Regions from separate parts of the Marinomonas mediterranea MMB-1 genome, predicted to be linked through region 2. Evidence: predicted binding sites of a transcription regulator. Region 2 holds the regulator's gene; each other region holds the start of a gene.
What was found. The regulator LexA, encoded in region 2, represses DNA repair genes until DNA is damaged. The targets are predictions, from matches to a motif close to TACTGTNTANNTANACAGTA.
Positions count from the first base shown of each region.

Region 1: a site for LexA is predicted at 3,202-3,221, ahead of ruvC (crossover junction endodeoxyribonuclease RuvC). Genes of this name have one in related genera too.
Region 3: a site for LexA is predicted at 2,279-2,298, ahead of recN (DNA repair protein RecN). Genes of this name have one in related genera too.

Region 1 is NC_015276.1:2,151,139-2,162,206, forward strand. Features, by position in the region: gene MARME_RS09880 (pyridoxamine 5'-phosphate oxidase family protein) at 1-612, shown strand; gene MARME_RS09885 (GreA/GreB family elongation factor) at 615-1,100, shown strand; gene aspS (aspartate--tRNA ligase) at 1,362-3,131, shown strand; gene ruvC (crossover junction endodeoxyribonuclease RuvC) at 3,249-3,806, shown strand; gene ruvA (Holliday junction branch migration protein RuvA) at 3,796-4,395, shown strand; gene ruvB (Holliday junction branch migration DNA helicase RuvB) at 4,402-5,418, shown strand; gene tolQ (protein TolQ) at 5,429-6,109, shown strand; gene tolR (protein TolR) at 6,109-6,534, shown strand; gene tolA (cell envelope integrity protein TolA) at 6,538-7,557, shown strand; gene tolB (Tol-Pal system beta propeller repeat protein TolB) at 7,557-8,855, shown strand; gene pal (peptidoglycan-associated lipoprotein Pal) at 8,876-9,478, shown strand; gene ybgF (tol-pal system protein YbgF) at 9,478-10,290, shown strand; tRNA gene MARME_RS09940 (tRNA-Lys) at 10,334-10,409, shown strand; tRNA gene MARME_RS09945 (tRNA-Lys) at 10,444-10,519, shown strand; gene nadA (quinolinate synthase NadA) at 10,560-11,068, shown strand, end outside.
Region 2 is NC_015276.1:2,465,203-2,476,270, forward strand. Features, by position in the region: gene MARME_RS11265 (NAD(P)H-dependent glycerol-3-phosphate dehydrogenase) at 1-716, opposite strand, end outside; gene MARME_RS11270 (protein adenylyltransferase SelO) at 745-2,163, opposite strand; gene MARME_RS11275 (DEAD/DEAH box helicase) at 2,287-3,618, opposite strand; gene dinG (ATP-dependent DNA helicase DinG) at 3,829-5,952, opposite strand; gene lexA (transcriptional repressor LexA) at 6,022-6,645, shown strand; gene MARME_RS11290 (hypothetical protein) at 6,850-7,128, opposite strand; gene MARME_RS11295 (DUF6586 family protein) at 7,132-7,608, opposite strand; gene topA (type I DNA topoisomerase) at 7,605-10,235, opposite strand; gene MARME_RS11305 (hypothetical protein) at 10,423-11,068, shown strand, end outside.
Region 3 is NC_015276.1:585,166-596,233, forward strand. Features, by position in the region: gene fur (ferric iron uptake transcriptional regulator) at 1-371, shown strand, start outside; gene recN (DNA repair protein RecN) at 582-2,252, opposite strand; gene grpE (nucleotide exchange factor GrpE) at 2,471-3,040, shown strand; gene dnaK (molecular chaperone DnaK) at 3,171-5,102, shown strand; gene dnaJ (molecular chaperone DnaJ) at 5,285-6,424, shown strand; gene MARME_RS02845 (uridine kinase family protein) at 6,527-7,141, opposite strand; gene MARME_RS02850 (hypothetical protein) at 7,308-7,883, shown strand; gene MARME_RS02855 (DUF3392 domain-containing protein) at 7,908-8,240, shown strand; gene MARME_RS02860 (glyceraldehyde-3-phosphate dehydrogenase) at 8,516-9,883, shown strand; gene gcvA (transcriptional regulator GcvA) at 10,304-11,068, shown strand, end outside.

The DNA of each region.
Region 1 (11,068 bases), 310 kb from region 2:
ATGAAAACAATAAAATCCATTGGCGAGCTCGAATCGTTATATCCGCCAACGAAAGAGCGAGCTAAGCTAAAGCAAATGTCCGCGCTCGATAAGCATATGCGCAATTTTATCTCGAAATCGCCTTTTGCGGTAATTTCGACAAAAGGTGCAGATGGGTTAGGTGACGTTTCTCCGCGTGGTGGAGATCCAGGGTTCGCGCTGGTGGTCGATGAATTGACCATTGCTCTGCCTGATTGGCCAGGAAATAATCGACTCGATAACCTTAAAAATATTATTGACCATCCGGGAATTGGTTTGATGTTTATGATTCCTGGGGTGAATGAAACGCTTAGGGTTAATGGTCTTGCGTCTATCGTGGTGGATGCGTCTTTCTTGGCGCAGTTTGAAACGCGTGGGAAGCTACCTAGATCGGTCATTCTAATTGACATCAAAGAGGCTTACTTGCACTGCGCAAAGGCGATTGTACGTTCTGGTTTATGGTTAGATGAGAATAAAATAGAGCGCTCGGAATTACCGACATTAGGTCAAATGATAAAGGACCAGGTTGGTATGTCAGAAGAGCCAGAATCACAAGAAGAGATGGAGAGGCGGCAGGCGAAAAGCTTGTACTAGGTATGCTTGGATTAAAAGAAAGGCTTTTAGAGCTGTTGCCGACGTTCTTTCAGGAGCGACTTGATCGCGCGGTGTCGGCCGCGAATCAGGCGAGAGCGGCGGCGACGGACGCTGAAAGTGTGGCGGAAACAAAATACGACACGTTTGGGTTGGAGAACTCTTATCTGGCTCACGGGCAAACTCAAAGGGTATTTGAGTGTAGAGAAGATTTGCACTTTTTTATGAATTGGCGTCCAAACACTAAAGATCGGGGTGCGGTGTCAGTGGGTGATTTGGTTGAGGTTGATGTCAACGGAGTAACGTCATTTTATTTGCTCGTACCTCGATGTGGTGGCAACAAGGTAAGCGTGCAGGCAGCCGATATTCAGCTTGTTTCGTTGGATTCACCCATTGGCAAATCTTTGATGGGGAAAAGTGAGGGGGATGAGTTCACGGTTTTAAGGGCAGGCGTTGAGGTGTATGCAGAGATTTCTGATATTCACTATTAGATATTAGCGGTAAGAGTGATTGTCGTGTTTTTTAAGCTCTAAAGTCTGTCTGTAATTGCTGCTGAAACTCATTAGAGTTCTGCAAAAGTTTCGCTAGGGCGGGTAAAAGTCTGGAGAGTCGCTTTGGCTTCGCATATAATGCAGTGCTTTAAAAATTATCTAGACTTTTTCTGACGAGAATGACCGTGCTTACGGGTCGTCCAAAGAGAAACGTACATTTGCGAGACAGCTCCAAAGAGAGATAGGAATAGGAAACACATTATGCGCAGCCATTATTGCGGCGAATTAACAGCGAAAAATATTTCAGAAGAAATTACATTGTGCGGATGGGTACATCGTCGTCGTGACCACGGTGGTGTCATCTTTCTTGATATACGTGACCGTGATGGCATTACACAAGTCGTATTTGACCCAGATCGTGCTGAAAGCTTTGCTTTGGCTGACAGCGTTCGTAATGAGTATGTTGTAAAAGTCTCAGGCTTGGTTCGTCCTCGTCCAGAAGGTACGGTTAACCCGAATATGACAACGGGTGAAATCGAAGTGCTTGGAAAAGAGTTGGAGATATTAAACCGCTCTGAAACACCTCCATTCCAATTGGATGAGCATCAAAACGTGGGTGAGGATATTCGACTTAAGAGTCGTTTTGTTGACCTTCGCCGTCCTGAAATGCAGGAAAAACTGCGTTTCCGTTCTAAGGTGACTTCTGTATTGCGTCGCCATTTGGATGAGAATGGGTTCTTAGATATTGAAACACCAATTCTAACGCGTGCAACACCTGAAGGTGCGCGTGATTATGTTGTTCCTAGCCGTACACATCAAGGTAGTTTCTTTGCATTGCCGCAGTCTCCTCAACTATTTAAACAAATGTTGATGGTGTCTGGTTTTGATCGTTACTACCAAATAGCTAAATGTTTCCGTGACGAAGATTTGCGTGCAGATCGTCAGCCTGAATTTACTCAAATCGATATTGAAACGTCGTTCATGGGCGAAGAAGCGATCATGGAAATGACCGAGTCTATGATTGTCAGCCTGTTCAAAGAATTGAAGGATGTTGATCTTGGTGAATTCCCACGTATGCCATATGCAGAAGCAATGGAAACGTACGGTAGCGATAAGCCTGATTTACGTATTCCTTTAACCATTCAGACTGTATCTGATTTAATGGAAGGCGTTGACTTCAAAGTATTTTCTGGTCCAGCGGTTGACCCTAAAGGACGCGTTGCGGCATTGAAAGTACCAGGTGGTAATTCACTGACTCGTAAGCAGATTGATGCTTATACGAAATTTGTTGGTATATATGGTGCGAAAGGCCTTGCTTATATCAAAGTGAACAATAAAGCAGATCTAGAAGAGGGTCTGCAATCTCCAATCGTTAAATTTTTGCCTGTTGAAGTGCGTAAAGCGCTTCTAGAGCGTACTGATGCGAACGATGGTGACTTGATCTTCTTCGGTGCTGATAAAGCGACGGTTGTAAATGAAGCGCTAGGTGCACTTCGTTGCAAGTTGGGTGAAGACTTAAATCTTTATACTTGTGAGTGGGCGCCTCTTTGGGTTGTTGACTTCCCAATGTTTGAAGAGTTACCTGACGGTGGTGTCACTGCCATTCACCATCCGTTTACTGCGCCGTCTTGTTCTCCAGAAGAGCTAAAAGCGAATCCAGTTGCTGCCTTGTCTCAGGCGTATGATATGGTGTTAAACGGCACTGAGCTTGGTGGTGGTTCGGTTCGTATTCATCAGCCTGAAATGCAACAAACGGTTTTTGAACTTCTGAATATCAATGAAGAAGAGCAGCAAGAGAAGTTTGGCTTCTTATTGGATGCGCTTAAGTACGGTGCGCCGCCGCACGGTGGTTTGGCGTTTGGCTTAGATCGCCTTGTCATGCTTATGACGGACTCCGCTTCGATTCGTGATGTAATTGCATTCCCTAAAACGCAAAGTGCGACGTGTTTGTTAACACAAGCGCCTGGTGATGTAAGTGACAAACAGTTGAAAGAGTTAAGTATTCGTGTACGTAAGCCAGTAGCGGAGTAACGCTATTCGTTTTGTTTAAAAAGCCGCTTTAAGCGGCTTTTTTTATGAATCAATTGCATGATTCTATAATAACTGGTCAAATATACAGTTATTGAAGATGCTAGGTTGGAAGTTTGAGTGGCGCGTATATTGGCAATTGACCCCGGTTCTCGCATAACAGGGTACGGGGTTATTGATTCTAAAAATGGTAAAACGACATATGTATCAAGTGGTTGTGTTCGATTGCCCGATGCTAACCTTGCGGTGCGTTTAAGGGTGATATTTGAATCCGTTTCAGAGTTGATTTCTCAGTTTTCACCCTCAGAATTTGCTATTGAAGAAGTATTTATGGCTAAAAATGCGAGTTCTGCACTTAAATTGGGTCAGGCTAGAGGGGCGGCTATTGTCTCGGCTGGCGTTGCTGATTTACCTGTTTATGAATATGCAGCGCGACGTGTAAAGCAATCCATTGCAGGGAACGGGAATGCTGACAAAGCGCAAATACAAGCCATGGTTCAGCTTTTGTTAAAGCTGCCTTCGCCACCGCAAGCAGATGCCGCTGATGCGTTGGCAATTGCTATGTGTCACGCGAATACAAGAACGTCGGGTGGTTTAGAGTATGGCGTGGGTAAACGCGCTGGTAAACGTACCGGCCGTTGGAGTGCCGCGGATTTGAGGAAATACGGTGATAAGTAGAATTGTTGGTACATTGATCGAGAAAATGCCGCCAGAGTTGCTCGTGGATGTTAATGGTATTGGTTACGAGGTTTATGCCTCAATGACGACGATCTATGATTTGGCCTCGATTGGCGAAACGGTCGTATTGCACACTCATCTTCAAGTAAAAGAAGACTCTCATACGTTATACGGATTTCATTCAAAAGATGAGCGCGCTGTTTTCAGGGTGCTTATAAAGGTGAATGGGATTGGTCCTAAAATGGCCCTTGCCATTCTTTCTAGTATGTCGACAAGTGAACTGATAGAGAATGTTCAAGAATCAAATGTCGATGCCTTGGTTAAAATACCAGGTGTTGGCAAGAAAACTGCCGAACGCTTGATTATCGAGTTGCGTGATAAGCTTGGGCAGGCGGCGAAACAAGATTTGTTTTCTACACCTAAAGTGCTTAAACAGGTTCAAGCAGATCCAAGGCAAGAGGCGGAAGCGGCGTTGGTCGCGTTGGGTTATAAGCCTCAGGAAGCATCGAAAGCCGTCGCTAAAGTGCCTCAAGATGGCTCCGATAGCGAGACAATTATAAAGGCGGCATTAAAAGGTATGTTGAGGTAGGCGGAATTGATAGAACAAGATCGGATTATTTCTTCAGAAACTCAGGGTAGTGAGTCACAGGTTGATCGTGCTATTCGACCGCAGATGCTCGATGAGTACATTGGTCAGCCCATTGTTCGAGAACAAATGGAAATTTTTATTCAAGCGGCGCGTCAACGTTCGGAGCCGCTTGACCATACCTTAATTTTCGGACCACCAGGGTTGGGTAAAACGACGCTTGCTAATATTGTCGCAAATGAGATGGGAGCGGACATAAAAACAACGTCGGGACCGGTTTTAGAGAGGGCAGGCGATTTGGCGGCACTGCTTACTAATCTCGAAGATGGTGATGTATTATTTATTGACGAAATTCATCGTCTTAGTCCTGCTATTGAAGAGGTTCTTTATCCCGCAATGGAAGACTATCAGTTAGATATTATGATTGGTGAGGGGCCTGCAGCTCGTTCTATAAAAATCGAAATTCCTCCGTTTACTTTAGTCGGTGCCACAACTCGTGCCGGCCTGCTTACCTCTCCTTTAAGAGATCGATTTGGAATAGTGCAACGTTTGGAGTTTTATGATGTCCAATCGTTGACGACTATTGTTGGTCGTTCTGCTAGCAAAATGGGCGTTGTTCTGGATGAAAGTGGTTGCTTTGAGGTGGCAAGACGATCTCGCGGTACACCGCGTATTGCCAACCGATTGTTGCGTCGGGTGAGGGATGTCGCTCAAGTGGGCGGCGAAAAAGTAGTAGGGGAAAAGGTTGCTCGTCGGGCCCTAGATATGTTAAGTGTAGATAGTCAAGGTTTCGATCATCTTGATCGACGTATGTTATTGACTATGATAGAGAAGTTCGACGGACGTCCGGTAGGTTTGGATAGTATTGCCGCGGCAGTCGGAGAAGATAAAGATACGATCGAAGATGTGATCGAGCCGTTTCTAATTCAGCAGGGGTTTGTGATTAGAACTCCGCGTGGAAGGCAGGTCACAAAGCGTGCTTACGAGCACTTTAATTATCAGTTACCGTCAGAAGATTTTAAGTAAGAGGTTATAGATGTCGATTTGGGGGCTTATTGCCAGTGCTAGTATTGTCGTTCAGTTGGTTATGTTGACACTACTGCTAGCGTCATTGTTTTCTTGGATTGTTATTTTTCAACGTGTTCGCATTTTAAAGCGGGCAAAGGTGGTAAGAAATCGATTTGAAGAACAGTTTTGGTCTGGGATCGATCTCAGTAAGCTGTACAAACAGTTAACTGCGGATGGGCGAAAAGTAGAAGGTATTGAGAATATTTTCACGTCGGGGATTCGTGAGTTTACCCGCTTGCGTCAAGGTTCCAGTGTCGAGCCTGATGCCGTTATGGAGGGTGTAGCGCGTTCTATGCGCGTTGCCTTGTATAAGGAAGAAGAGAAATTAGACCAGCACCTTCCTTTTCTGGCGACGGTTGGTTCTATTAGCCCTTACATTGGCTTGTTCGGAACCGTGTGGGGTATCATGCACTCCTTTATCGGCTTGGCGCAGGTTCAGCAAGCGACTATTGCCACAGTTGCGCCAGGTATTGCGGAAGCATTAATTGCCACGGCTATTGGCCTAGCGGCTGCTATTCCTGCTGTCATTGCCTATAACCGCTTCTCGGCGGGTGCCGATAATCTAGCTTCTAGTTATGAAAACTTCTCGGATGAGTTTAGTAGTATTCTCCATAGGAAGGTTCATTCTCGCGAGGGGGCAAGTGCATAATGGCTCGCACTAGAAGGCGGCGTGCGCATCGCAAGCAAGTTGCAGAAATAAACGTTGTACCTTATATAGACGTTATGCTCGTTCTGCTGGTTATTTTCATGATCACCGCTCCTATGCTGACCCAGGGTGTTGACGTTGAGTTACCTAACGCTAATGCGGCGCCTATTCAGCAAGAAGAGACGGATGTGTTGATTGCCTCCGTAGATAAAAGCGGACAGTACTTTATCGATATTGGTGGAGAGCAGTCTCCAATATCACTGGCGGACCTTCAGACTCGCGTTAAAAAAGTACTTAGTCAAAATCCTAATATTCCTGTTTTGGTGCGTGGCGACAAAAACGTTTCGTATGGCGAGGTGATAGGCCTGATGGTGTCACTTCAAGGGGCGGGAGTACCAAACGTTGGTTTGGTGACGGAGCCAGAATAAAACATGAAATGGCTCGATAAAGAAAACTACTCGTTGCCAGTTGTGTTTGCGATTGCGCTTCACGCTGTTGTATTGGTAGGTGGTGCGTTTGCGGTTAACTTTTCAGAGGAGGCCAAAGTCGCGCCTAAGCCTGCAATTGTCCAAGCTACCGTGATTGATATTTCTCAAACCATAATTGGAAAGCGAGAAGCTGAAAATAAAGCGGCAGCAATTCAGGTAGCGAACGAAGCGAAGAAAAAAGCAGATAAAGAAAAAGCGCGATCAATCCAGAAAAAAGCGCTTGCTGAAAAGAAAAAGCAACTGGCCGAAACAAAGCGTAAACAAGAAGAGGCGCAAAAACGGGCTGAACAAGCTCGTAATAAAGAGTTGCAGCGTCAAAAATTAGAAGCGCAACGTAAAGCTGACGAGAAAAAGAAAGCGCAAGCAGCTAAACAGAAAGCGAAGGAAGAGGCTGATAAAAAGGCCAGAGATAAGGCGAAAGCGGACGCTGATGCGAAAGCACGCGAGCAGGAAAAGGCAAAAGAAGAAAAACGTAAGCGTCAAGAGGTTGAGCGGCGTAAGCAGTTAGAAGCTGAACAAAAGAAAAAAGCTGAGCAGGAATTGTTGGCGCGACAGCGCGAAGAGACCGCGAAAAAAGCCGCTGAAGCAAGAAAAAAACGTGATGATCAAAAGCGTCAACAGCAAGAGGTTCAGGCTCAAAAGGACCGGGATGTTGCCGAAGCGCAAGCGGTTCAGTCTTTGAGTGGTTTGATTAATGAACGAATTACAGCGTCGTGGATACGTCCGCCAAGTGCGCGTAATAATATGAACGTGAAGTTGCGTATTTTCTTTGTTCCAACAGGAGAGGTGCGTGATGTACAAATTATGGATAGAAGCGGTAATGATGCTTTTGACCGAAGCGCTATTGCAGCTGTTAAAAAAGTTGAGCGGATAGAGGAGTTGTCGGAGTTAGATTCTTATATTTTTGAGAGAAACTTCCGTCAAGTTGATTTAATATTTAACCCACAAGATTTGAGAAACTAATGAAGTTATTTAAGCCGTTGTTTTTGATGTTTGTAATGGTCATTACGTCGCAAAGTGTAAGAGCACAGCTGGTGATTGAGATTACAAGTGGGGCTGATCAGCTTTTACCGATAGCGGTGGTTCCATTTGAGTATTCTGGAGCGAATCCTCTGCCAGAAGATATTGCGCAAATTGTCGAGAGTGATTTACTTAGAAGTGGTGTTTTTGAAACCATTCCGAGAGCTTCAATGTTAAGTGAGCCAAGTTCTTCTGATAATGTATTTTATCGGGATTGGCGAATATTAAAGGCTGAATATATTTTGGTGGGGGCGGTTCTAAATGCATCTAACGGTAACTACCAAGTTGCATTTGAATTGTTAAACGTCAATACTCAACAACGAGTTGGTAATAAAGAGGTTATCTCAGTTACGCCATCAAGTTTCAGAGATGCTGCTCACTTTATTAGTGACAAAGTGTATCAAGCGCTTACAGGTATAAAGGGTGCGTTTAGTACTCGTATATTATATGTCACAGCTGAAGGCGATCGATCGGCGCCTAATTATAAGTTGCAAGTGGCGGATGCTGATGGTCATCGAGCTCAGGTAATCGTCGAATCGAAAGAACCGATATTGTCTCCATCATGGAGTCGCAATGGACGTTTTATTACTTATGTTATGTTTAGAGATCGTCGACCTAATATATTCATTCAAGAGTTGGCAACGGGAAAACGCAGTAAAGTTGCGCAATATAAAGGGTTGAATGGGGCGCCCGCCTGGTCTCCTGACGGTAAAAAGTTAGCGCTTGTGTTATCAAAAGATAACAATCCAGAGGTGTATGTGCTTGATATAGCGACTCAAAAGCTAGATAGAATGACAAATCATTACGCCATAGATACGGAACCAAGCTGGGAGCCGGATGGAAAAGGTATTATATTTACCTCTGATCGGGGTGGTAATCCTCAGATTTACCGATTGGATGTAAAAAGTAAAGAAGTCGAGCGTGTGACATTTGAGGGGGATTCAAATACGCGTGCTCGTATGACACCTGATGGTCGTTACTTGGTGACGGTTCAAAAAGACTCAGGCAATTATCATATAGCACTTCAGGATATGAAAAATGGCCGAGTGACTATTTTGACACAGACCTATTTAGATGAGTCTCCAAGTATCGCACCTAATGGAAGTATGGTTATGTACGCAACAACAGAAGGAAATAAAGGTATACTTTCTGTAGTTTCCGTTGATGGTTTGGTGAAATATAAGTTACCATCATCAAATGGTGATGTACGTGAACCTGCTTGGTCACCGTATTTCAAATAAAGCGCATTAAGGAGCGAATAATGAGTGTAAACAAACTAGGTAAGTTTGCTGTGATCGGTTTGTCTGCGGCTTGGATCGCGGGCTGTAGTACAAACGCAACTGAAACTGATTCTTCATCTACTGTAGCAGAAGATTCTGCATCAGCTACTGAAGAGCAAAGTGCAGATGCTGCGGGTCAAGAGGCTGGTTCAGATCAATCTTTTGGTGCTGGTGAAGATGGTAGCATCACAAGTGTTGTTGTAGATGATTCAGGTTCTGCTAGTGCTGTAGATCAAGATGTTGACTTGCTTGCTGGTGTTGAAACAGTTTTCTATTTTGACTTCGACAAGTCTATTGTTCGTCCAGAAGCTCGTGAAGCGTTGGCGAAGCATGCAGAATTCTTAGTAGCCAACCCTGATGCGCGCGTTGTATTAGAAGGTCATGCTGATGAGCGTGGTACTCGTGAATACAATATGGCACTAGGCGAGCGTCGTGCTAAAGCCGTCGCACGTTACTTAACTATTCAAGGTGTTGCAGCTTCTCAGATCGAATCTGTAAGCTTTGGTGAGGAAGTGCCTGTAGCATTTGGCCATGACGATGCGTCTTGGCAGTTAAACCGTCGCGTTGAAGTTCGTTACGAATAATGGCGTTTAATAAGGCGGTCATTCGCTCTATTGCTTTGGTGGCAGCTTCGGCTGCCTCTTTTGCATCTGCAAATACTGTTCAAGGTTTATCTCCTGCGGCAGCGGCAGATCTATTATTCCAACTCGAATCATTGCAACAGGAAGTTCAGCAATTGAGAGGTTTGGTTGAAGAGCAAGAGTATGAATTGAAAAAAATGAAGACGCGTCAAAGGGATCGCTATATCGATCTTGATAAGCGTATTTCGCTGATTATGTCTTCTAGTCAAGCGCCTCAGGCTCAGGTGGCTTCAGTTTCGCAAACGGAGTCTCAACCTCAGCAAGAGAGCGGCTCAATTTCGGTTGCCTCTGCTCCGATTAACTCAGCCGGTAGTGATATAGGTAGTGCGTCATCGGATGCGATGGAAACAACACCTGTCGTGGCTATAACCGAGCCGAGCGATGAGGCAAAAGGAGCCTATAAGGCTGCTTATGCACTTATTCGAGAGAAGAAGTTTGAAGAAGCGGCTCAAGCATTTGATGATTTTGTTTTGGTTTATCCGTCTAACACATTGACTGGTAATGCGCATTATTGGCTTGGCGAACTAAAGCTTGTGCTAGGAAAGCCTGAAGAAGCTTTAAACGAGTTTAATATGGTTGTAACGCAATTTCCTAATCATAGTAAAGTTGCTGATGCGACTTATAAATTGGGTATCGTTAATGACCAGCTTGGCAATAAAGAAGAGGCTAAACAGTTTCTTCAAAAGGTTGTTTCTCAGTTCTCCGGAACGAATTCGGCCACACTTGCTGCGGGCTACTTAAATAATATGGAATAATGGCTTGCATTTCCCAGTGGGTGCTGTATTATACGCGCCCGTTGGGTCGTTAGCTCAGTTGGTAGAGCAGTTGACTTTTAATCAATTGGTCACTGGTTCGAATCCAGTACGACCCACCAACTATTCTCTATATATAGCCTTCAAAAGGTGTGCGGGTCGTTAGCTCAGTTGGTAGAGCAGTTGACTTTTAATCAATTGGTCACTGGTTCGAATCCAGTACGACCCACCATATACACCGGTTTCAATTGCAGTCCTTTAAGGGGGCGAATATGTCTCAGTCTGTTGATAAAGTTGCATTGAGAGAGACCGTTCAAAAGTTTCTTTCAGAAGCAGAACAAAACCTACTGCAACCGACTCTTGATAACCAAGAAATCCGTCAGGAAATTAAAGATCTCCTCGTTGAGAAAAACGCGGTTCTCGTTGCTCATTACTACACCGATGACGCTATTCAGGAATTAGCTGAAGAGACTGGCGGCGTTATTGCTGACTCTCTAGAAATGGCTCGTTTCGGAGCAAATCATCCGGCTCAAACACTGGTGGTTGCTGGCGTTAAGTTCATGGGCGAAACAGCGAAAATTCTAAGTCCTGAAAAGACAGTCCTAATGCCAACGCTTGAGGCTACCTGTTCTCTCGATATTGGCTGTCCTGCTGATGAGTTTTCGGCTTTTTGCGACCAGTACCCTGATAGAAAAGTCGTTGTCTATGCGAACACTTCCGCAGCGGTTAAAGCAAGGGCGGACTGGGTGGTTACATCCTCGATTGCTCTCGATGTTGTTGA
Region 2 (11,068 bases):
AACCCAAGAAACGTCATTGGATTAGCACCGAAATGCACGGCAAAACGACTCATCTCAGCGAGACTTCGAGTCATAATCATTGCCATCGTGTTTTCGCCCACTTTGAGTGCTTTCGCTAAGCCACAAACAATCGCATAGATGTTTTTCAAAGCACCAGCCAACTCAACCCCTGCAATGTCGGTATTTTCGTAGACACGAAAGGTTGGCGACTTCAGTAATTCTATGACTGTTTCTCGCAGTTCTGCATGGTCGCTTGCTATAACCGACCCCGTGAGCTGCCCAGCTGCAATTTCTTTCGCCAAATTTGGCCCACTTAAAACGCCAATCTTTTGCGTTGCTGAGTTTCGTTTCAATATGTCACTCATGAGCTCAAAACGTTTCGGATTAAAGCCCTTTGTTGTACTGATGAGTAACTTCTCTGGCGTCAATAGACGATCAATGCGCTCAACAACATCTTCAAACGATTTAGAGGGAATGGACACAAAAATGGTGTCACTGGCTCTTATCGCTTCCTCTAGGTTATTCGTCGCAAGCAGTTCTTGATGTAACGGAGCGTTGGGTAAGTAACGGCTGTTCAACCCCGTTAAATTAATTTCTTCCACTTGCTGTTCGTTACGCATCCACTGGCTTACTTGATGTCCATTCTGCGCCATGATGTTTGCCATTGCGGTACCAAAACTACCACCACCAAGAACACACACCGATTGCTTTTTCATATTTTGTCTCTTTTTATGAATAAGTGGATTAAGATGAACAACTCACTTCGAGTCGCTTGCCCCATTCTGGAGACGGCATAGCTAACTCTTTGCATTCTTCATGCTCATCAAACGGCTTAGATAACACGCTCAACAGTTTTCTAAACGGTAAATAATTCCCCTGCTCTGCACTTTCAATCGTTTCATGCGCCAGGTAGTTTCTGAGAACAAATTTAGGATTGGCTTTCAGCATGCTCGCTGACACCTCATTTTGATCACGACCATCATCGCGCTGACTCCAGTAATGATCTAGAAACTCGGATGCTGCACTCCGATCGACCACTTCATCGAGTAAAGTGGCTGGAGACGCTTTAGAAACGGTACTCAGTAACCTAAACGCCGATGTATAATCGAGGCCTTCTTTTGTAATGATAGCCAACCATTCCTTAAGGAGTTCTTCCGTCAAGGCACCTTTGGACAAGCCCATTTTATCGGTCATTAATCGTGAAAAATGCATTTCTAATCTCGTTTCATATTGCTTTAAGGAATCGACCAACTGATCACGAGTGAGGTAATTTGAGAAACTGCGAGCAAGGCAATTCAAATTCCAAAGACCAACACTAGGCTGTCGACCAAAAGCGTAACGCCCTTCATGATCGGAATGATTACATACCCAACTAGGGTCGTATTCTTCCATAAAACCGTAAGGTCCGTAGTCAATCGTTTCGCCTAAAATACTGAAGTTGTCAGTATTCATGACGCCATGCTGGAAACCAACGGCTTGCCAATGAGCAATCATATTGGCCGTTCGTAGCACAATGTCCTGAAACATTGAAAGGATGGGGAGTTCTTCATCCAAACAATGAGGAAAATGGTGCTCAAGACAATACTGCATAAGCGCATCCAGCTCATCGGTTTTGCCTGAGTAATAGAAGTATTCGAAATGACCAAAGCGGATATGAGTCTTAGCAACGCGTGCGAGCATAGCGCCGAGCTCTGGTCGTTCCCGGTAAACGGCTTGCGTTGAGTCATACAGAGCCAACGCACGACTGCTGGGAATCCCGAGTGCATGCATGTATTCGCTAACTAAATATTCACGAATAGAAGATCGAAGCACCGCTCTACCATCACCCATTCGAGAAAATGGGGTCAACCCCGCTCCCTTAATATGCAAATCATAAAAATCGCCATTTTGCGTTTCTAACTCGCCGAGTAAAACGCCACGACCATCGCCAAGTTTAGGAGAGAAACCACCAAATTGGTGACCTGCGTAGACCATACTGAGGCATTTGGGGATGTCGAGTTCACCACTTAACGTATCAAGTGTTGTAGGATCTTTAAAATCTACATTGAGGAATTGAGCAAGGGGTTCGTTTATCTCGACTAATCGCTGTTCGTTTAGAGGTTTGATACGTTCTTCTGAATAAAAGGCTGGCCCTAACCCGTGAAAACGATGATGCAAAAACATCCGCACTCCAATTGATGATTAATCTGGATTCTCGCCTTTTAAGAGAAGGCGGCCTATAGCAAACTACACGCGTAGTTTATAGCGCGCAGTTTGCAAAACAGTCATAACATCGCTTAGAGACGCTTACTCTACGACGGTGCCTACCATGTATTCACATCGAATTTTTTCGCCAACTACCCCTTCAATCTCAGGGATTAAAAAGGCGTCGTCTTCACTAGCAAAGCTTACTGATTTACCCATTTCGCCACCACGACCAGTACGACCGATACGGTGAACGTAATCTTCAGGATCTTCTGGCAGAGTATAGTTCACAACCAACTCAATGTTATCAACATGGATACCGCGACCAGCGACGTCCGTTGCTACCAGTACTTGGATGCGGCCATCTTTGAAGTTTTTCAACGTTTTTACGCGCTTATCTTGGCTAACTTCACCCGATAGGATCGCGCAATTAATTTTCGCTTCTTTCAGAAGTTCGTACAACTCGCGCGTTTCGTCACGGCGGTTAGCAAAAATAATGGTACGCTGATTACCGTCATCTTCGATCAAGCTCTTAAGTACTGGCCATTTCTGATCGGCTTCAACAGTGTAGATAACTTGATCGATGTTTTTGTTCGTCGCTTCTTTAGGAACAACAGACACCTCTTTCGGAAAGTATGTCCACTGACGAGCAAGGTTTTGAATATCTTTTGGAAAGGTCGCACTGAACAGCATAGTTTGACGACGCTCTTTATGAGGCGTCATGCGAATAATGCTTTTCACGTCAGGAATGAAGCCCATCGACAACATGCGGTCTGCTTCGTCCAATACCAACACTTCTACCTTGTTCAACATCGCTTTTTTCGAGCGAGCGAAATCCAACAAGCGTCCGGGCGTCGCAACCAGAATATCAACACGTTCGGTTTCTAACGCGCGTTTTTGCTTCTCATAACTCATTCCACCAACAAGTGAAATAACGTTAAGCGAACAGTTCTGCGTGATCTTTTCCGCTTCGTCCGCAATTTGTAGAGCCAACTCGCGCGTTGGAGCAATAATCAAACCACGCGCCATGTTGCGAGCACGTTCCTCTTCAACAGGGTAATCCAAGAAGTCACTGACCATCGCCAATAGGAATGCAGCCGTTTTACCTGTTCCCGTTTGCGCTTGTCCGATTAAGTCATAACCTTCAAGCGTTGCAGGCAAGGTAGCGGCTTGTATTTCACTGCAATATTCAAAGCCCATCTCTGAAACAGATTTAAGTACACGATCGGGTAAGTTAAGATCATGAAACCGAACTTTACCTTCCACTTCAGGTACTTGGAAGTCATCAATAGACCAGATTTTTTCTGAAGTCACTTGAGTAGCAGAATCACTAGCGGCTTTGTTTGCTGGAGCGCGATTACGCTTGCGCGAGCGTCGAGGGCGACTGGGTTTTGAGTTCTGCTCTTTAGCAATGTCTTCGTTTTTAGTATCCATTTTGTAGTCTATGTGACCTTTTAGAGATTGATGGTTAAATTTGGGTAGAGAGTTTACCTAAACAGTCGGATTTTATCATTACTAATTCGCAATTAGGTTTTCTCTCGTACCATGTATTTGTAAATAAAGGTGTTCAAAAGGTTCATTAAGCACTAATAATACGCGCTTTACCTCGGCACCAATGGCCAAGGTAAGCCATTTCCAATTTAACTACCTCATTTTGTAAGGTGGCAAACTCGCAATGAGCTGAGAGCCATAGCGTTTTGTCTTAAGGCGTTTATCCATAATGTGGATTTCACCTTCATCGCTCTCGCTTCGTAGCAAACGCCCTGTTGCTTGCACAAGCTTCAGTGAGGCATCTGGAATCGAAATCTCCATAAATGGATTACCACCTCGTTTTTGAATCCATTCAGCGAGCGTTGCTTCCACTGGGTCATCAGGCACGGAAAACGGTATTTTCGCAATAAATACGCGTGTTAAATATTTACCTGGCAAGTCGACCCCCTCGGCAAAACTCGCCAAACCAAATAACAAACTGCCTTTGTCTTTATCTAGCCTTTCTTTATGGCTATCTAAAATAATACGCTTTGATTGCTCCCCCTGAATAAGCAAAATGGCTTTCAACGAGTCGTTCACTTGATCTGCCACTGACTCCATTTGCTTGCGAGAGGAAAACAAGACCAAGCTACCTTGCGTTAGATCGATGTGCTTATTTAAATACTGTACAATCTCTTTGGTATGGTCATCGGCCTTATTCGGCTCACTAACGAAGTCGGGTACAATCAGTTCTGCCTTGTTGGCAAAGTCAAACGGGCTAAGAACACGCAGATATTCTGATTCTCTCGGCACACCGGAACGCATATTAAATCGATTAAACTGATTGAGCGCAGTCAAGGTGGCAGACGTAACGACAGCGCCAAAGCACTTATCCCAGAGTTGCATTCTTAATGTGTGAGCCGCCAATATTGGCGAAGCGCCAAGCTCAATATCTTGCTCTAAACCTTGACCAACCACTTCGAGCCATCGAGCATTCGGAGGGTAATTGAGATCATCCTGATGAGAATACAAACGCCACAACTCAACGGCTTGCTCTAAACGCCCTAAGATGACACCTAAGATTGGCTGCCAATTTTCGGCAGTTTCTTGGGTAACCCCCATACCTTCGTTTTGTTTTACTTTTTTACATTCATCTTGAATGCTTTCAATTTGGCCAAACAGTTTTTGGTAAGAGGTAGACAAGCTATAAGCTAACTGTCGCAACTCTTCGGGGACGACACCAAATTCGAAACGGTGTTGATTGTTCTCTAAATCAAGCCCAAGTTGCTGTATGTAAGGGGCTAACCCTTGTTGCACATACTGAATAAAATTAACAACGGTTTGTATTTGCTGGGGGATTTTCATTAACAATTGCCCCGTTAGACTCACTTCTTGAGTCAGCTCTTGCTTGAGCGTCAGTAGATTTTTTTCCAGTTGACGCAGCCAACTAATACTGCCCTGCAATCTAATTTCGTGCCTAAAGTGCCCAATTGCTTTATCTGGCAAGTGGTGGCCTTCGTCGAAGACATAAATGGTTTCATCAGGTGGGGTCAAGATAGCACCGCCACCCAGCGATAAATCCGCTAGAACAAGATCGTGGTTTGCGACAATAACATCGGCTGTCTCTATTTCAGCTCTTGCTTTGAAAAATGGGCACGCCGAAAAGTTAGCGCAATTTCGATTGGTACATTGCTGGTGGTCGGTCGTGAGTCGCCGCCAATCTTGATCTCTCAAGATACCTTCCCAGTTATCTTTATCACCATCCCAATCGCTATTTTTAAGCGCTTCGTCCATTTTTTGGTATAAGGCGGTATTCACATCATCCGTTTGTAAATGCTGCTCAAGCAACCCCGCAAACATATCGTCCGTCGCAAGTTCTTCACTGCCCATGAAGTCTTCGAGCTTATTTAAACAAAGATACCGCCCGCGACCTTTTGCCAACGTATATCGAAAAGCAACCTCTGTATGTTCGAGCAAGTCGGGCAGCTCTTTAAATAGGATTTGCTCTTGAAGCGCTACGGTTGCTGTCGAAATGACGAGCTTTACCCCTTTCGCTTTTGCAATTGGAATAGCCGACAGACAATAAGACAACGTCTTACCTGTACCAGTACCGGCCTCTACTACCGCGACATGCTTTTCACCGAGGCGTTCGCCTTCAGTGCCTTGCTTTATCCCACCTAAGGTTCGAGCAATGGTCGCAATCATTTGGCGCTGCCCTACCCGAGGTTTATGACCTTTAGATTCAAGGGACGCACGATACGCAGACTGAATTTCGTTCTTTATTTTGTCGGAAAGCATTAATCTTGTTGAGTATTTTTAAATAGACTGTATATAATAACAGTAACTGTACAAACAAACAGATGAATTATGATTAAATTAACCAAAAGACAGTCTGACGTATTGGAAACGATTCGCCAACACATTAGCGAAACCGGCTTCCCTCCCACTCGTGCAGAAATTGCCGCTCGATTGGGTTTTCGCTCACCTAATGCCGCAGAAGAACACTTAAAAGCACTTTCTAAAAAAGGTGCCATTGAAATGTTGTCCGGTGCTTCGCGTGGTATTCGCCTTATAAACGAAACGCCAGCAGGCGCAAACGATTCTGACCTGGGCCTACCCGTTGTCGGTAAGGTCGCCGCAGGCGCCCCTATTCTAGCGCAAGAAAACGTCGCGACCCACATTTCCGTCCCCCCCAGCATGTTTTCACCTAAAGCAGACTACCTACTATCCGTCAGCGGTATGAGCATGAAAGACGTTGGCATTATGGATGGCGATTTGCTTGCTGTCCATAAAACCCACGCCGTTCGAAATGGTCAAATTGTCGTCGCTCGAATTGGCGAAGAAGTGACGGTAAAACGATTTGAAAAGAAAGGCAGTAAGGTAAGACTTATTGCCGAAAACACCGAGTTCGATGATATTCTAGTGGATCTTGAGAGCGAAGAATTTGCCATCGAAGGCTTATCTGTCGGCGTTATTCGTCAAGGCATCTAGTTAAGGCACCTAAGTAGACTTTTAAGCTTTCGTATAGCGACTGTAAACGACATTACCTCCTAACCGAAAGCAAAGCACTTAGAATATCTAAAAAGCCAATGGCTCTAAAACTTAAAAGCAACGCTCATTTATTTAAGCGTTGCTTTTTTTATTTGGCGATAGAGCGAAAACCTTTCACCCTGTTTTTACAGAGAAAGGCCTTAACTAGTGCAAAACCTTAGGCATCATATCCATGTCTTCCGCCATATCCATATCCATATCCATTTGATCTGAGAAATCATCAGAATAGACATAATCAATACCCGCATGAAACATGCGTTTTGCCAACTCAAAGTAGCGATCTTTTAACAATGAGCGTGTGTCTTCTGGAATTTGCAATACAGCAAGAGGCTTTTCCGGGGCATCTGAATCATCTTCAGCCACCGGACGAAGCACAATATCACCATTATCTAACTCGACTATTTCGAGGTAAGCGTCTTTCATTCTTTAATACTCTGAGGATTCTTCTCTAAATCTCAACACCAACTCAACCAAAGAATCCAAATAGGATTTGACTGATCCGCCGAGGTCGCTTGCTGACGCTCCTATCATTTGAACATCACTTAATTGACTGCTAATCGGGTTAGGCCTGCATTCGAAATACGTATCGAAAGACGCAAGCAACATGCTAAACCAAGAATTTGAGTCGGCGCTCAAAAGCTTTAGCTCACTAAGTACAGGCACTGTGAGTTCATTATCCGTCGCATTTGTAATAAGTTGTTCTACTGTCAAATCAGCCGTTAAACCATAGGCTATCTTGACCTCTTGAAGCAAACCATTCAACGCACTACGAAGAAGAAAAGTTACGGTCGGTTCGTGACCTTGGGTGAACCAATCTCCGTCAGACGACTTAATCTCACTGATAAGTCGTCGTGCGCTGTCTAATCGCTGATTCGTTAGGCTTGCTGGGTTAAGAGGGCTCATTTCTTTTTCTTGCCTTCTTCAACAACCCATTTACCATTTTGATGGAATGCTTTCCAACCAGTCGGCTTGCCATTCTCTTCTGTCATGACATATTGCTCTTTCGTCTTACGGCTGTATCGAATCACAGTTGGGCGTCCTTCGTTATCCATAACTGGCGCATCAGAGAAGAAATGATATTTAGGATCAATCTGATCCATATAAGGGATCAACTCTGATACAAGTGGTGCACGCGTTTCCCGCTTACGTGGGAATTGGCTAGCCGCTAAGAATAGGCCCGTTGCACCATCTCTTAACACATAGTGGTCTTCCACTTTTTGACAAGCTAAATCCGGCATCGCAACAGGGTCCATTTTTGGTGGCGCCGCTTCACCGTTTTTCAATAACTTCCGAGTGTTTTTACATTCTTCGTTTGTACAACCAAAGTACTTGCCAAAACGACCTGTTTTTAGCTGCATTTCAGAGGAACATTTATCACACTCAATAACGGGGCCATCATAACCCTTAATTTTAAAAGCGCCTTTTTCGACTTCGTATCCCGAACAACTTGGATTGTTACCACAAACATGAAGCTTGCGAGTTTCATCCATCAGATAGCTGTCCATTGCCGAATCACAAATCTTACAGCGCTTCTTATTAATAAGTGCTTTAGATTCACCCTCATCATCGTCCACCGCAACCGCTTCGTCACCGCTAACAAGGTTAATCGTCGCTTTACAACGTTCTTTTGGCGGAAGCGCATAGCCAGAACAGGACAAAAACACGCCGGTGGCTGCAGTACGTATCTGCATTGGACGACCACATTTCGGGCATTCTACATCGGTCGGTGTTGGCTGGTTTTGCAGCATACCTTCTTCTGGGTGTTCAGCTTTTGTCAGCGTATTGCTGAAATCAGCGTAAAATGCATCCAGCGTTCTAATCCAATCGTCTTCGCCTTGGGCAATTTCATCCAACTGCTCTTCCATTTGAGCGGTAAAACTAAAATTCATTAGCTGTGAAAAGCTGCCAACAAGTCGTTCCGTTACGATATCGCCCATTTTTTCAGCATAGAAACGACGATTATCAACACGCACATACCCTCGATCTTGAATGGTCGAAATGATTGAGGCGTACGTTGACGGACGGCCAATCCCTCGCTTTTCAAGTTCTTTAACCAAGCTTGCTTCACTGTAGCGCGCAGGTGGTCTAGTAAAGTGCTGCTCGGGCAACAACTCATTTAAACCCAGTGTATCGCCTTTTTGAATATCAGGCAGAATCATGTCTTCTGCTTTCTTTCCTACAGGTGTTAGAACACGGGTATAACCATCAAAGCGTAAGATTCGACCACGCGCTTTCAGTTCGTAATCACCTGCTGTAACCGTAATACTTGTTGACGTGTATTCAGCTGGTGTCATTTGACACGCAATAAACTGATTGCGAATCAATTCATAAAGCCTGTGAGCGTCGTTATCCATCCCTTGAAGCATATTCTGCGTCACAGTCACATCAGACGGACGAATTGCCTCATGAGCCTCCTGAGCGCCTTCCTTGCTAGAATAACGAATAGGTTCTTTGGGCAAATATGCTTCACCATACTTTTCACCAACAAAATCACGCAACGCTTCCACAGCTTCATTACTTAAGTTGGTCGAGTCAGTACGCATATAGGTAATATAACCACCTTCGTAAAGACGCTGCGCCAGCATCATTGTCTTTTTTACGCCAAAGCTTAATCGTGTACTGGCCGCTTGCTGCAATGTCGATGTGATAAACGGCGCAGAAGGTTTAGAGCGCGTAGGCTTATCTTCACGGTTACTGACAACAAACCCTGAGTTTTGAATACGCGCCACATGCTCATCAGATTCAATCTGTGACGTGGGTCGATATTCTTTACCTAGGTATTTTAGCGTTTCGAATTTAACTTGTTCTTTCGACGCGGTAGCCAGTAGTGCATCTAACTCCCAAAATTCTTCAGGGTTAAACGCACGAATGTCTTTTTCACGCTCTACGATTAACCTTACGGCAACCGATTGTACTCGACCCGCTGACAAGCCACGTGCGACCTTAGACCAAAGTAGCGGTGACACCATAAAGCCAACGACGCGGTCCAAGAAACGTCGAGCCTGCTGAGCGTTAACTCGATTCATATCCAAATCAGACGGTTCATCAAACGCCGATTTAATAGCATTCTTTGTAATCTCGTTAAAGACCACTCGCTTGTAGCGAGCTTCGTCACCGCCAATCGCTTCACGTAAGTGCCAAGCTATCGCTTCCCCTTCGCGGTCCAAATCGGTCGCGAGATAGATTGTGTCAGCGTTTTTAGCAAGACGTTTAAGTTCGTCTACGACCTTTTCTTTACCGGGTAAAACTTCATAGTGCGCCTCCCAGTTATTTTCTGGGTCAACGCCCATTCTCGCGATAAGCTGTTGGCGTGATTTTTTACTTTTGTATTCCGCTTTTTCTTCAGGACTCATTTTTCGAGTAAGCGCAGCCTGTTTTGCTCGCTCTTGAGGCGTCGATTTAGAGGTCGTGCCAGTTGGTAGGTCACGGATATGACCTACACTTGACTTAACAACATAGTCGTTACCCAAGTATTTGTTGATGGTTTTGGCCTTTGCAGGCGACTCCACGATAACCAGTGATTTTCCCATTGAACTGTTTGAGCCTTATATTAAAACGTCGAAAAAGCTGCGCATGTATGCAGAATAGTGTTTCGGGGCGCAGATATTAAGCAAACACCTTTTATATGACAAGCTATCAAGGTATTGTTTCGCATATTTATCGTAATAAGTAACGTATTTGCTTTTACCTTACTTAATTAATAACCCAAGGACAATCATGGCAACACTCCAAATTTTAACAATTGCGATCCTTTTTATCATTGTCATCATCTCCGTTGTCGTTGGCACAAGAGCCCAACAAAAAGAAAAAGAAGCCACCGAACGCAAATTTAAACAGCTTCAGCTATCAAATAGAGCTGAGCGTGTCGAACAGCATCTTCGAGGCATCTTACCTATTAACACCGATAACATAGCAACTGATGCTTTGTATAGCTTTTATATCGATTGCTTGAGAGAACTTATAGACTATTCTGACAATCCTGAAAAGATTGAAGGCCTAATCGCGAAGGCGGAAGAAGAGCGCGCCGCTGACCCTCAACCTTTCGTTCCGGAACCAGACGAACTCAGTTTTCAAGAAAAAACCACCTACAAAGAGCGCCTAACAAAAACCGCAAAAATGCTACTCTACATGCGCAGAAAAGGCCGTATAAGCCACACACACTACAAACTTTGCTATGATTACTTACGCTGGTTAAATATGTGGCTACAACTAAATCGCCAGCTCATACAAGCGAATAAAAACTACCATAGTGGAGACTTACGTGTTGCCCAAACCCTATACGGCGTTATTCTCTCAAATTTAAAATCAAACACAATTGATCGCGCAGAAAAGCATCAATTAGAAAATTTCATTCAGGATCGAA
Region 3 (11,068 bases), 1.9 Mb from region 2:
AAGTAACTTTGCCTCGCGTAAAGATTTTACAGATCCTTGAGAAAGCTGGTGACCATCATATGAGTGCGGATGACGTTTACCGTACCCTTCTCGATCAAGGGGAGGATGTAGGCCTAGCGACCGTGTACCGTGTATTGACTCAGTTCGAAACAGCCGGTCTTGTTGTTCGCCACCATTTTGAAGCGGGTACAGCGGTATTTGAACTTGAAAAGGGTGATCATCACGATCATATGATTTGTTTGGAAACAGGAAAAGTCGTTGAGTTTGTTGACCCTGTAATCGAACAACGTCAAAAAGAGATTGCCGAAGAACACGGCTACGACATCGAAGATCATAACTTAGTGATTTACGTTCGTCCTAAATCAAAATAAACGGTTATTCCGTTATATTTATTCCGATAAAAAAGCGACTCGTTCAAACCGAGTCGCTTTTTTTGTTTCGGTTTATTTAGTCTCTTTTATTTCGTCAACGGCTCTTTTGTTTCGTTAGCGGTTCTAGACGTGAGTTCAAGCCGCGTTTTTTATGCAAGTGGCAGTCGTACGCATTGCTGATGTCGTACCCATTCACAGCAGTGAGTGATTCTATTGTAGGTGCACGTTACCTAGCATTTCTCGTGCGTGTGCAAGGGTTTGCTCTGTTAACTTTATGCCGCCGAGCAATCTTGCGATCTCTTGTGTTCTCTCTTCTTCTTTGAGTGTTTTCACTTGTGAAGAGGTGCTCTCGTCAGCGACTTGTTTGCTGACTTGGAAATGTTGATGCCCTTGAGCGGCTACTTGTGCAAGGTGGGTCACACAAAATACTTGACCGCGCGCGCCAACGGAGCGAAGCATGCGACCAACCACTTCTGCGATACCGCCACTAATTCCGACATCCACTTCATCAAAGACCAATGTAGGGATGGTTGACGTGTGAGCGGTGACGACTTGAATACCGAGGCTAATGCGCGAGAGCTCTCCACCAGAAGCAACTTTGCGCAGAGGCTGAGCGGGCTGACCTGGGTTGGATGCGATCATGTACTCGATTTCTTCAAATCCATTCGCGGTGATTTGGTCCAAAGGCTGACAATCAATAAAGAAACCAGCGTGCGGCATGCCTAGGCCATGGATTTGCTCTTCTACTTTAGACGCGAGTTTGTCTTTTGTTTGAATACGTTTTTCAGTTAGTAAGGTCGCACTGGCGGTGAGTTGCGCGTAGGCCTGTTCTTCTTTTAGTTTTAAGAACTCTAGACTTTCTTCGCCGCCTTGCAGTTTGTTAAGTTCAGATTCGACGTTGTCGCGTAAAATCAGCAGAGCCTCGGGCGATACTTTGTGTTTTCGCGCTGTATCATAGATACGACTCAGTCGTTCTTCCACTTCTAATAGTCTTTGTGGGTTTTGTTCTAATGTATCTTGGTAGTGAGTAAGACTTGAACTTGCTTCTTCAGCTTGGATGAGGGCTTCACTCATCATTTCTAGTGCGCTTTCTAATTCGGGCGTTAAAGGTTGTATGTTACTGGCACTTTGTATGGCGTTGTGAAGCATGGAGCAAACGTTGCCGTCGTCATTTTCTTTGAGAAGGTTGCTGGCGAAGTAGGCTTGCTGCTGCGCTTCTGCGATATTAGAGAGAAAGGCTTGCTCTTGTTCGAGCTCTTCTATTTCTTTATGTCTTAGGTCAAGTTGGGCTAGTTCTTCTAGCTGGTAGGACAAAAGCTGAATTTTTGCTTCCTGCTCGGCGCTGACGTTCATCTTTTGGCAAAGTTCATCTTTTAAGGTGCGCCATGCATTAAATTCAGTTCGTACTGTATATGCTAATTCGGTGAGCTGACCGTAAGCGTCGAGTTGCGTTCGTTGTGCGCTTTTCTTTAAAAGTGACTGATGTTCGTGCTGACCATGAATGTCGACAAGATAAGCACTGACTTCTTTTAAATCACTTAATGTACATGGACGGCTGTTTATATAGGCTTTTGATCGACCTTCCTTTGTAATTACTCGACGAAGGATGCAATCTTGCTCTTGATCAAGGTCGTGTTCTTCTAGCCAATTTAAGACTTCAGGATAAAGGCTGATATCAAAGCTTGCACTGATGTCGGCTTTTTTCTCGCCATGTCGGACAACGCCCGCATCGGTTCGGCCTCCTAAGCAAAGCGAAAGCGCGTCAACCATAATAGATTTGCCGGCACCGGTTTCACCTGAAATGACGGTCATGCCTTTCTTTAATTCCAACTCTAGTGATTCGACAATGGCAAAGTTAGATATCGCGATACTGGTCAACATGCTGCGCTCCAGAAGTTTAAATAAACATATGGTTATTTATACAGTATTTGTTCGTTTTTTGACAAGTGCTAGTTAAAAACTTTTATTCAATCGGCGTGATCGGGAAAATCGTATAAAAAAGCCGCAAATTTAATGAGGGAATGGTGTTGAAAGGCAATTTTGCGTCCCCATATACATCGCACAGATGGTAATTACGTTCTGTTATTTGGAGTGAAAGAATGAGTGATCAGCAAAAAAATTCAAACCTAGAAGATGAATTGCAAGCAGAAGAGTTGCAACAAGAAGGTGCTCAAGTAGAAGAATTACTTGAGCCAGAAGTAGAGATCGTAGAAGACGACGAGCTGGCAAAAGCGAAAGAAGAAGCGCTTCAATATAAAGAAGCGGCACTTCGTGCACAAGCTGATGCTCAAAATATTCGCCGTCGTGCTGAACTTGATGTTGAAAAAGCGCATAAGTTTGCCCTAGAAAAATTTGCGAAAGACATCGTAAAAGTGGCGGACAATTTAGAGCGTGCTTTGACATCGACTGAACAAACTTCCGATGCGGATTCCGTTCGTGAAGGGGTTGAGCTAACGCTTAAAGATTTGATTGAAACACTTGCTCGTTTTGATATTGCGCAAGTTGACCCTCATGGCGAACCATTCAATCCTGAATTGCATCAAGCTATGACTATGGTTCCAAACCCTGAGATGGAACCGAATACTGTCATGGACGTTGTTCAGAAAGGTTACACGTTAAACGGTCGATTAATGCGTCCTGCGATGGTTGTTGTGAGCTCTGCGGCCTAGTAAAGGCGGCAATATAGCGAGAAAACCGAAAACGCGTCAAAAAATTGACGGTTTGAGGTTGAAATGCTCGGAAGAGCACCCAAATACAGAATTAACAACGAAATAAAGAATTCTACTGGAGAGTATTACAATGGGTAAAATCATTGGTATTGACTTAGGTACAACGAACTCATGTGTTGCTGTACTAGATGGCGAAAAATCACGCGTAATTGAAAATGCTGAGGGTGATCGCACCACTCCTTCAATTGTTGCTTTTACAGACGACGGCGAAACACTAGTTGGTCAGTCTGCTAAGCGTCAGGCGGTAACGAACCCAACAAATACTTTGTTCGCCGTTAAGCGTTTGATTGGTCGTCGCTTTGAAGACAAAGTTGTACAAAAAGACATCTCAATGGTGCCTTACAAAATCATCGCGGCTGACAATGGCGATGCTTGGGTAGAAGCAAAAGGCGATAAGAAAGCGCCACCACAAGTATCTGCTGAAGTTCTTAAGAAAATGAAGAAAACAGCGGAAGACTACCTAGGCGAAGCAGTAACAGAAGCGGTTATTACCGTTCCTGCTTACTTCAATGACTCTCAGCGTCAAGCAACAAAAGATGCAGGTAAAATTGCAGGTCTTGATGTTAAACGTATCATCAACGAGCCAACAGCAGCAGCGCTAGCGTACGGTCTAGACAAGGCGACTGGCGATTCTACGGTTGCAGTATATGACCTTGGTGGTGGTACATTCGATATCTCTATCATCGAAATCGCTGATGTAGATGGCGAGAAGCAATTCGAAGTACTTTCTACAAACGGTGATACATTCCTAGGTGGTGAAGACTTCGATATGCGTGTTATCGAGTTCTTGGCTGCTGAATTTAAGAAAGACACTGGCATCGATCTTCACAACGATCCTTTGGCGCTACAGCGTTTGAAAGAAGCGGGTGAAAAAGCCAAAGTTGAGCTTTCTTCTTCTAGCCAAACTGAAGTAAACCTGCCTTACATCACAGCAGATGCAACAGGTCCTAAGCACCTTAACGTTAAGTTGACTCGCTCTAAACTTGAATCTTTGGTTGAAGATCTAGTTGTTAACTCTCTTGAGCCTTGTCGTCTAGCGATCAAAGACGCTGATATCGATCCTTCTGACATCGATGAAGTTATCCTTGTTGGTGGTCAGACTCGTATGCCTCTTGTTCAAGAGAAAGTATCTGAGTTCTTTGGTAAAGCGCCTCGTAAAGACGTTAACCCTGATGAAGCCGTTGCAATGGGTGCTTCTATTCAAGGTGCGGTACTTGCAGGTGATGTAAAAGACGTTCTTCTTCTTGACGTAACGCCTCTTACTCTTGGTATCGAAACAATGGGTGGTGTTATGACTGCTCTGATCGAAAAGAACACTACGATTCCTACTAAGAAATCTCAGGTCTTTTCAACAGCTGAAGACAACCAAAATGCAGTAACGATCCATGTACTTCAAGGTGAGCGTAAGCAAGCGGGTCAAAACAAGTCTCTAGGACGTTTTGATTTGGCTGATATCCCACCGGCTCCTCGTGGTATTCCACAAGTTGAAGTAAGCTTTGACATCGATGCGAACGGTATCTTGAGCGTATCTGCGAAAGACAAAGCAACAAATAAAGAACAGTCTATCGTCATTAAAGCGTCTTCTGGCCTAAGTGATGATGAAGTTGAACAAATGGTACGTGATGCTGAAGCCAATGCTGAGGAAGATCGTAAGTTCGAAGAGCTTGTTCAGGTTCGTAACACGGCTGATGGCATGATCCACGCAACGCGTAAGACGTTGGATGAGGCTGGTGATAAAGCGACTGCTGAAGAGAAAGAAGCAATCGAAACGGCAATCAAAGATCTTGAAGCGGCGCTTGAGTCTAACGACAAAGAAGCGATTGAAGAGAAAACCAATGCGCTTACTCAAGCATCTGGTTCTTTGGCTCAGAAGATGTACGAACAAGCACAAGCATCTGAAGCAGCAGGCGCTGGCGAAGAAGCGGGTGCTGAACAGGCTTCTCAGCCACAAGACGATGCGGTAGACGCAGAGTTTGAAGAAGTTAAAGACGACAAAAAATAAGCCGTAATGGCAACTTTTAATCGTCGTCCATGAAGGACAATGGCAAAACACGGACGTTCCGTGTTTTGCTGTCTTTAGGATTGGTGAAGGGAAGTGTAAATAAGTCCTATGATTTGAGAGAACCATAGACGGTTTATTTATGCTCTCTCTGCTCTCACTCGAAAGGTGCAGGAATCCTCGTAATGAGTAAACGTGATTATTATGAAGTGCTTGGTGTCAGTCGTGATGCTGACAAAAAAGCGATAAAAAAAGCGTATCGTTCGCTTGCTAACAAGTACCACCCGGATAAAAATCCAGACAACGAAGAAGCGCTGGAAAAGTTCAAAGAAATTGCTGAAGCCTATGAGGTTTTATCAACAGAAGAGAAGCGTGAGGCCTATGATCGATTTGGTCATGAAGGTGTAAATGGTCAGGCAGGCGCAGGCGGCTTCGGCGGCGCTGGTGCCGGTGGCTTTAGTGATATCTTCGGTGATGTTTTTGGCGATATTTTCGGTGGTGCAGGCGGAGGTGGTGGCCAACAAAGCCGTACTCGTCGTGGTTCAGATTTACGCTACACCCTTGAGCTTGATTTAGAGCAAGCAGTTTGGGGATGTGAAGAAAAAATCCGTATCCCTACCTTGGTAGACTGTGAAGTTTGTGAAGGGTCTGGGGCAAAACCAGGCACGAAACCGACGACTTGTCCTACCTGTAATGGTGCGGGTCAAGTGCGTATGTCTCAGGGTTTTTTCTCTGTTCAGCAAACGTGTCCCCAGTGTCATGGTCAAGGGCAAATTATTTCTGATCCTTGTAACTCCTGTCACGGCCAAGGTCGTAAGCAAGAATACAAAACTCTTAATGTTAAGATCCCAGCGGGCGTTGATACTGGTGATCGTATTCGACTTTCTGGTGAAGGTGAGGCGGGAACATTTGGTGGCCCAGCGGGCGACTTGTTTGTTCAGGTGTCTGTTAAACCTCACAGTATATTTGAGCGTGATGGTTCAAACCTATACTGCGAAGTGCCAATTAGCTTCACGACAGCGGCATTAGGCGGCGAAATTGACGTTCCAACATTAGATGGTCGCGTACGTTTGAAAGTAACCAGTGAATGTCAAACAGGAAAACTGTTCCGCTTGCGTAATAAAGGTGTGAAACCTGTTCGCGGTGGCCCTGTTGGTGATCTGATTTGTAAGGTTGTGGTTGAAACACCAGTCAATCTCACAGATCGACAAAAAGAGCTTTTGAAAGAATTTGCTGAAACAATGGGCGAAGAGAGTGAACACTCTCCTAAGCAAAAGACTTGGTTTGATGGTGTGAAAAAGTTTTTTGATGAGATTAAGAAGTAACATCGATTAGCTGGTTATAAATAAAAGAAGTCCTAAAAAATAGGAGCTTAGGCTCCTATTTTTTATGTATCGCTTTGGCTTTATGAGCATCTCTTTTGCGGTTTATTGCTTTGCGCTTTTTCTGTCCAGAACCGATTCAATGTAATACTGCAAAAGGTTCGCTGCATTTGTGAAACTATTGTTGTTGGGTATCACGAAGTCGGCTTTACTGCGAATTTCTAATGTTTTTAAAGACGCTTGACGAACGTGGCGCATGTAACGGCTTGTAACCTCGTTCACATTTCGTCCTCGTTCGGCAATATCTCGCTTTAAACGGCGAACAATAGCAATGTCCATATCAGTATCAACAAAGAGCAGGTAGTCAACGGCATCACGAATCGCAGGGTCTTGAAACATCATATGTCCCTCAACCAAAACAACATGGGTTGGGTCCAGGTTGCGATAGCCCGTACGCTTATGTTGAGAATGGTCGTAGACAGGGATCTCATTAGGCTGCTGGCGGTTCTTACAGTTGTGGATAGCGAGCTTGATGCTTTCGACGTCTAGTGAGCTTAAGTCGTCGAAGTTGTAGACATCTGGGTCGATGCTGCCGCAGCCATTGTAGAAGCTATCCTGACAGAGAACCGTGATTCGTTCTTCATGGCCTTCTGCAAGAAGTGAACACAAGCGACTTTTACCGCTTCCCGAAATACCTGTTACGCCAATTACAAGCGCCATGAAATACCTCAACAAATAGAATACAGAACATAACCTTTATAGGTTGTATACTATATCAAATTATTTCATTTTTCGCTTTCTGACTTTATAGTCAGCTTTGGTTTTTTTGTCTGAAGCGATATCTACTTTTTATTGCAAAATATTCTCGATAGTTGGATTTATGAGTATGCGTTTTTCGTCAATTTTATATTGCGCCCTTGTTATGTTTGGCGCCTTTGCTTCTTTACCTTCGTTCAGTGCGACAGAAGATGCTCAAGAGGCAGAGACTGAGGACGTCGCGCCGCCGTTGCAGACGAAAGCTGAGTTATTTGGTCTGGAGGTAAATGATCTTAGCCAATCGGCATTTGAGGCACACCTACAGAAAATGGGGTTGCAGCCGTATCCTTCTTACCGAGATGGTGTTGCAACGTACAGCTTAGGGCCAGAAGGTATTTTGGGTATCCGTGAGCTGACGGTTCTTTTTAATCAGTACAAGTACATAAAAAAGGCGACTCTTTCAGGGGTAGTAGAAAGCCCTAAAAAACGAGCATCGCTCGGAAAATTGCTGGAAGGCAAGTATGGCCCACCAAGTGTCGGCTTTGTTCGCGATGGCTATGGCCGTGCAAAATGGTTTTTTAATGATGGTACGGTAATAGAGTTTCATAACACGACGTTTGATGTGTCTGTGAGCTATGTGGACGAAGTGCCGAAAATACAGTCTGAGTCTGGCAAAATTGATGTTGAGTCTCTTCTTCGGAAGTAGCTCCTTTCTGTTAGGTGAAGATAAATGGACGTGTTGTTTGAGTTGAATTCCTCGCTGGCTCGTTTCATGCAGCCACATTTGAATAATATTGCATTGGCCTTTGTGGCGACTTGCTTAGTGATCTATGGGGACAAAATAAATCGTGCATTAAAAAAAGCGGTTTCATCGTGGATGTTTGTGGCACGAGTCACGGCATTCATACTGATGTGTACGTTCGGTTATGGATTGCTGACGATTTGGGTTCAGCCCTTCGTCTTTTGGTCTTTAACGCATATCGATGTGACTTACAGGCCGCTTATTATCATAGCCTCTTTTGTCATTTTAGGTGTGTTAGCGGAGCGAAAACGCTATTTATGACGTTGTTTATAAAAAAATACATGAAATTTTTTACCTTAACTTGTTTGTTAGTTACGAAATAATTGCAAAATAGTGACATTTATTGCGCTATATCATTTTCTTATGTTGTAAACTTTCGACAACTTCACTTTTATTTTGTTCTTTTCGCAAAATAACCCTCTAAATAGCGGATTTTTAACGTATTTTGTAGCCTTGTTACAATTTGTCTTTCTCTAATTTCGAATATAAACTGCACCCCATATCGCATCAAAACAGTCTGTTTTCGGGGGCAGGAAATGACAGATACTTGGTTACAAACTCTTTCTCAAGTTGAATCTTTGATTCCACTATTGGGTAAATTAGGTCGTGAACAATCTCTAAAAGTTCAGTTGGCAGGTCAAACTCTAATGTCTGATTCAGTGACTGGGTTGATGGAGCTGTTTGATCGTTATCCAGGTGTTGATTTGGAGCGAGTGAAGCAAGTTTTGACTGACGCTCAGGAAAAAGGCTTGGGTAATGGCGTTTTAGAATTAGAAGAAGCGCTTGCAGATGCTCAAATTTCTGAAGGTCTTCTTACTGCAACAGGTGATGAAACACCGGTTGTTCTTTACGGTTTCGGACGTATTGGTCGTCTACTCGCACGTCGCATTTGCGCTTTGGGTCACACGACGCCAGGTATGAAGTTGGCAGCGATTGTTGTTCGTCGCGCTAGTGACAAAGATCTAGAAAAACGCGCTAGCCTACTTAAATACGATTCTGTTCACGGTACTTACGATGGCGTCGTTAAAGCAGACGTTGAAAATGAGCAACTTATTGTCAACGGTAATCCAATTAAAGTGATTTATGCGTCTGATCCAGCAGAAGTAGATTACGTTGCTGAAGGCATCGAAGGTGCTTTGTTGGTTGATAATACAGGCCGCTGGCGTGATCACGATGGACTGAGTGTTCATCTTTCTCGTCCTGGTATTGAGCGTGTTGTATTAACCGCGCCAGGCAAGCAAATGAAAAACATTGTATTTGGTGTTAATGACTCTGATATTGAAGCCGAGGATCAAATCCTATCTGCTGCTTCATGTACAACCAATGCAATTACGCCGATTTTGTCTGTATTGGAAGAAAAATACGGAATTGAATCCGGTCATGTTGAAACTGTTCATGCTTACACAAATGATCAAAACCTAATTGATAACGTTCATAAAGGTGATCGTCGTGGGCGTGCAGCGGCAATGAATATGGTGATGACAGAAACGGGTGCTGCAAAAGCTGTTTCTAAAGCGATCCCTTCTTTAGAAGGTAAGCTAAGTGGCAGTGCGATTCGTGTCCCTGTTATCAACGTGTCTATCGCAGTATTGAGCCTAAACCTGAAAGCTGGAACATCTGTAGAAGAAATTAATGCTTTGCTTAAAGCGTCTTCAGAAAGTGCAGCATTAACAGGTCAAATTGGCTACAGCGATGCCGCAGACGCAGTAAGTTCTGATTTCATTGGTAGTGAGCAAGCAGGTGTGTTGGATTCACTATCTACTAAAGTTCGTGGTAATCAAGCTACTCTATATGTTTGGTATGACAATGAGTATGGCTACAGCTGCCAAGTTGTTCGCTTAATGGAGAAACTGACACAGTCAGTCTCTATCGGCGGACAGGTAGTTGAAGAGCGTGCAGCTTAATGACCGGAGCACAGTTAAGTAAAATTGGTGATTAAGCTCTGGTTTAGTCATCAATATTCTTAAGCATGTGTGTTACTTAGGCGACCTTTTGGTCGCCTTTTTTTGCTCTTAAATAATCGGCATAAAAAAAGCTGGGTAGAGAAACTCTAGCCAGCTATAAGAAAGTAACTTGCAGTTGTTTATAGTCGCACCTGTGGGTGTGCTTCTATAAATAAAATAGTCTAGTGCTTCTGTGGGGTCGCTCTAAACTAAGTTGCTATAACAATTAGGGTGATATAGCGAGCTCTCGATACCGAGAACATAGCGCCTATTCTAGTGAGATTTCGTAACTTCACAAACGATTAAAATTGCCATTTTGCATTAATTCAGCTAATGCTAAAATCCCAACTTACGATTAGTCTTTGATAAGAGAGTTTGCTTTTGAAGTCGTTACCCTTGGGCAATTTAGGTACGTTTGCTATTGCAGCGAAACATTTAAGCTTTACGAAAGCTGCGCAGGAAGTGCATTTGACGCAGGGGGCGGTGAGCCAGCAAATTCGACTCCTTGAAGAAAAGCTGGGTTTTGAGTTGTTTATTCGCCATCATCGACGTTTAGAGTTAACCTCCGCCGGTGCTCGTCTTGCTATGCAGTTAGATCATAGCTTTACGGAATTAAAGGGCCTGATTAAGGCGCTTAAGGATGAGCAAAATTCCGATATCCTAACTTTGTCTGTGATGCCTTCATTTGCAACGAAGTGGTTAATCCCTCGACTGGGACGATTGCGTGACATGTATCCTGATTTACAGTTGCGCATTCAAGCCAATGACGGTGAGGTTAATTTCCAGCAAGATCGGATTGATGTCGCCATCGTTCACAGTCTTGTGAATACAGGGGATTGTCAGGCAACGCCTCTTTTAAAGGACGATGTTTTTCCAGTTTGCAGTCCCGCGTTTTTGCATAACAACCAGTTAGAGTCACCAAGCGATTTAGCTACCGTTCCATTATTAAACGACGATTCTGAATGGCGCTTTTTCAGTCCTTATGCCGAGTGGGATAGCTGGCTTTCGATGATGAAGGTTAAAGGTGTTGTTGCTTCAAGGGGCATTAGTTTTAATCGGGGAGACTTAGCAGTACAAGCTGCTATTGCAGGGCAGGGCGTTGCACTTGGACGTACTCCCTTAGTCATGGATGATATTAAAGAAGGG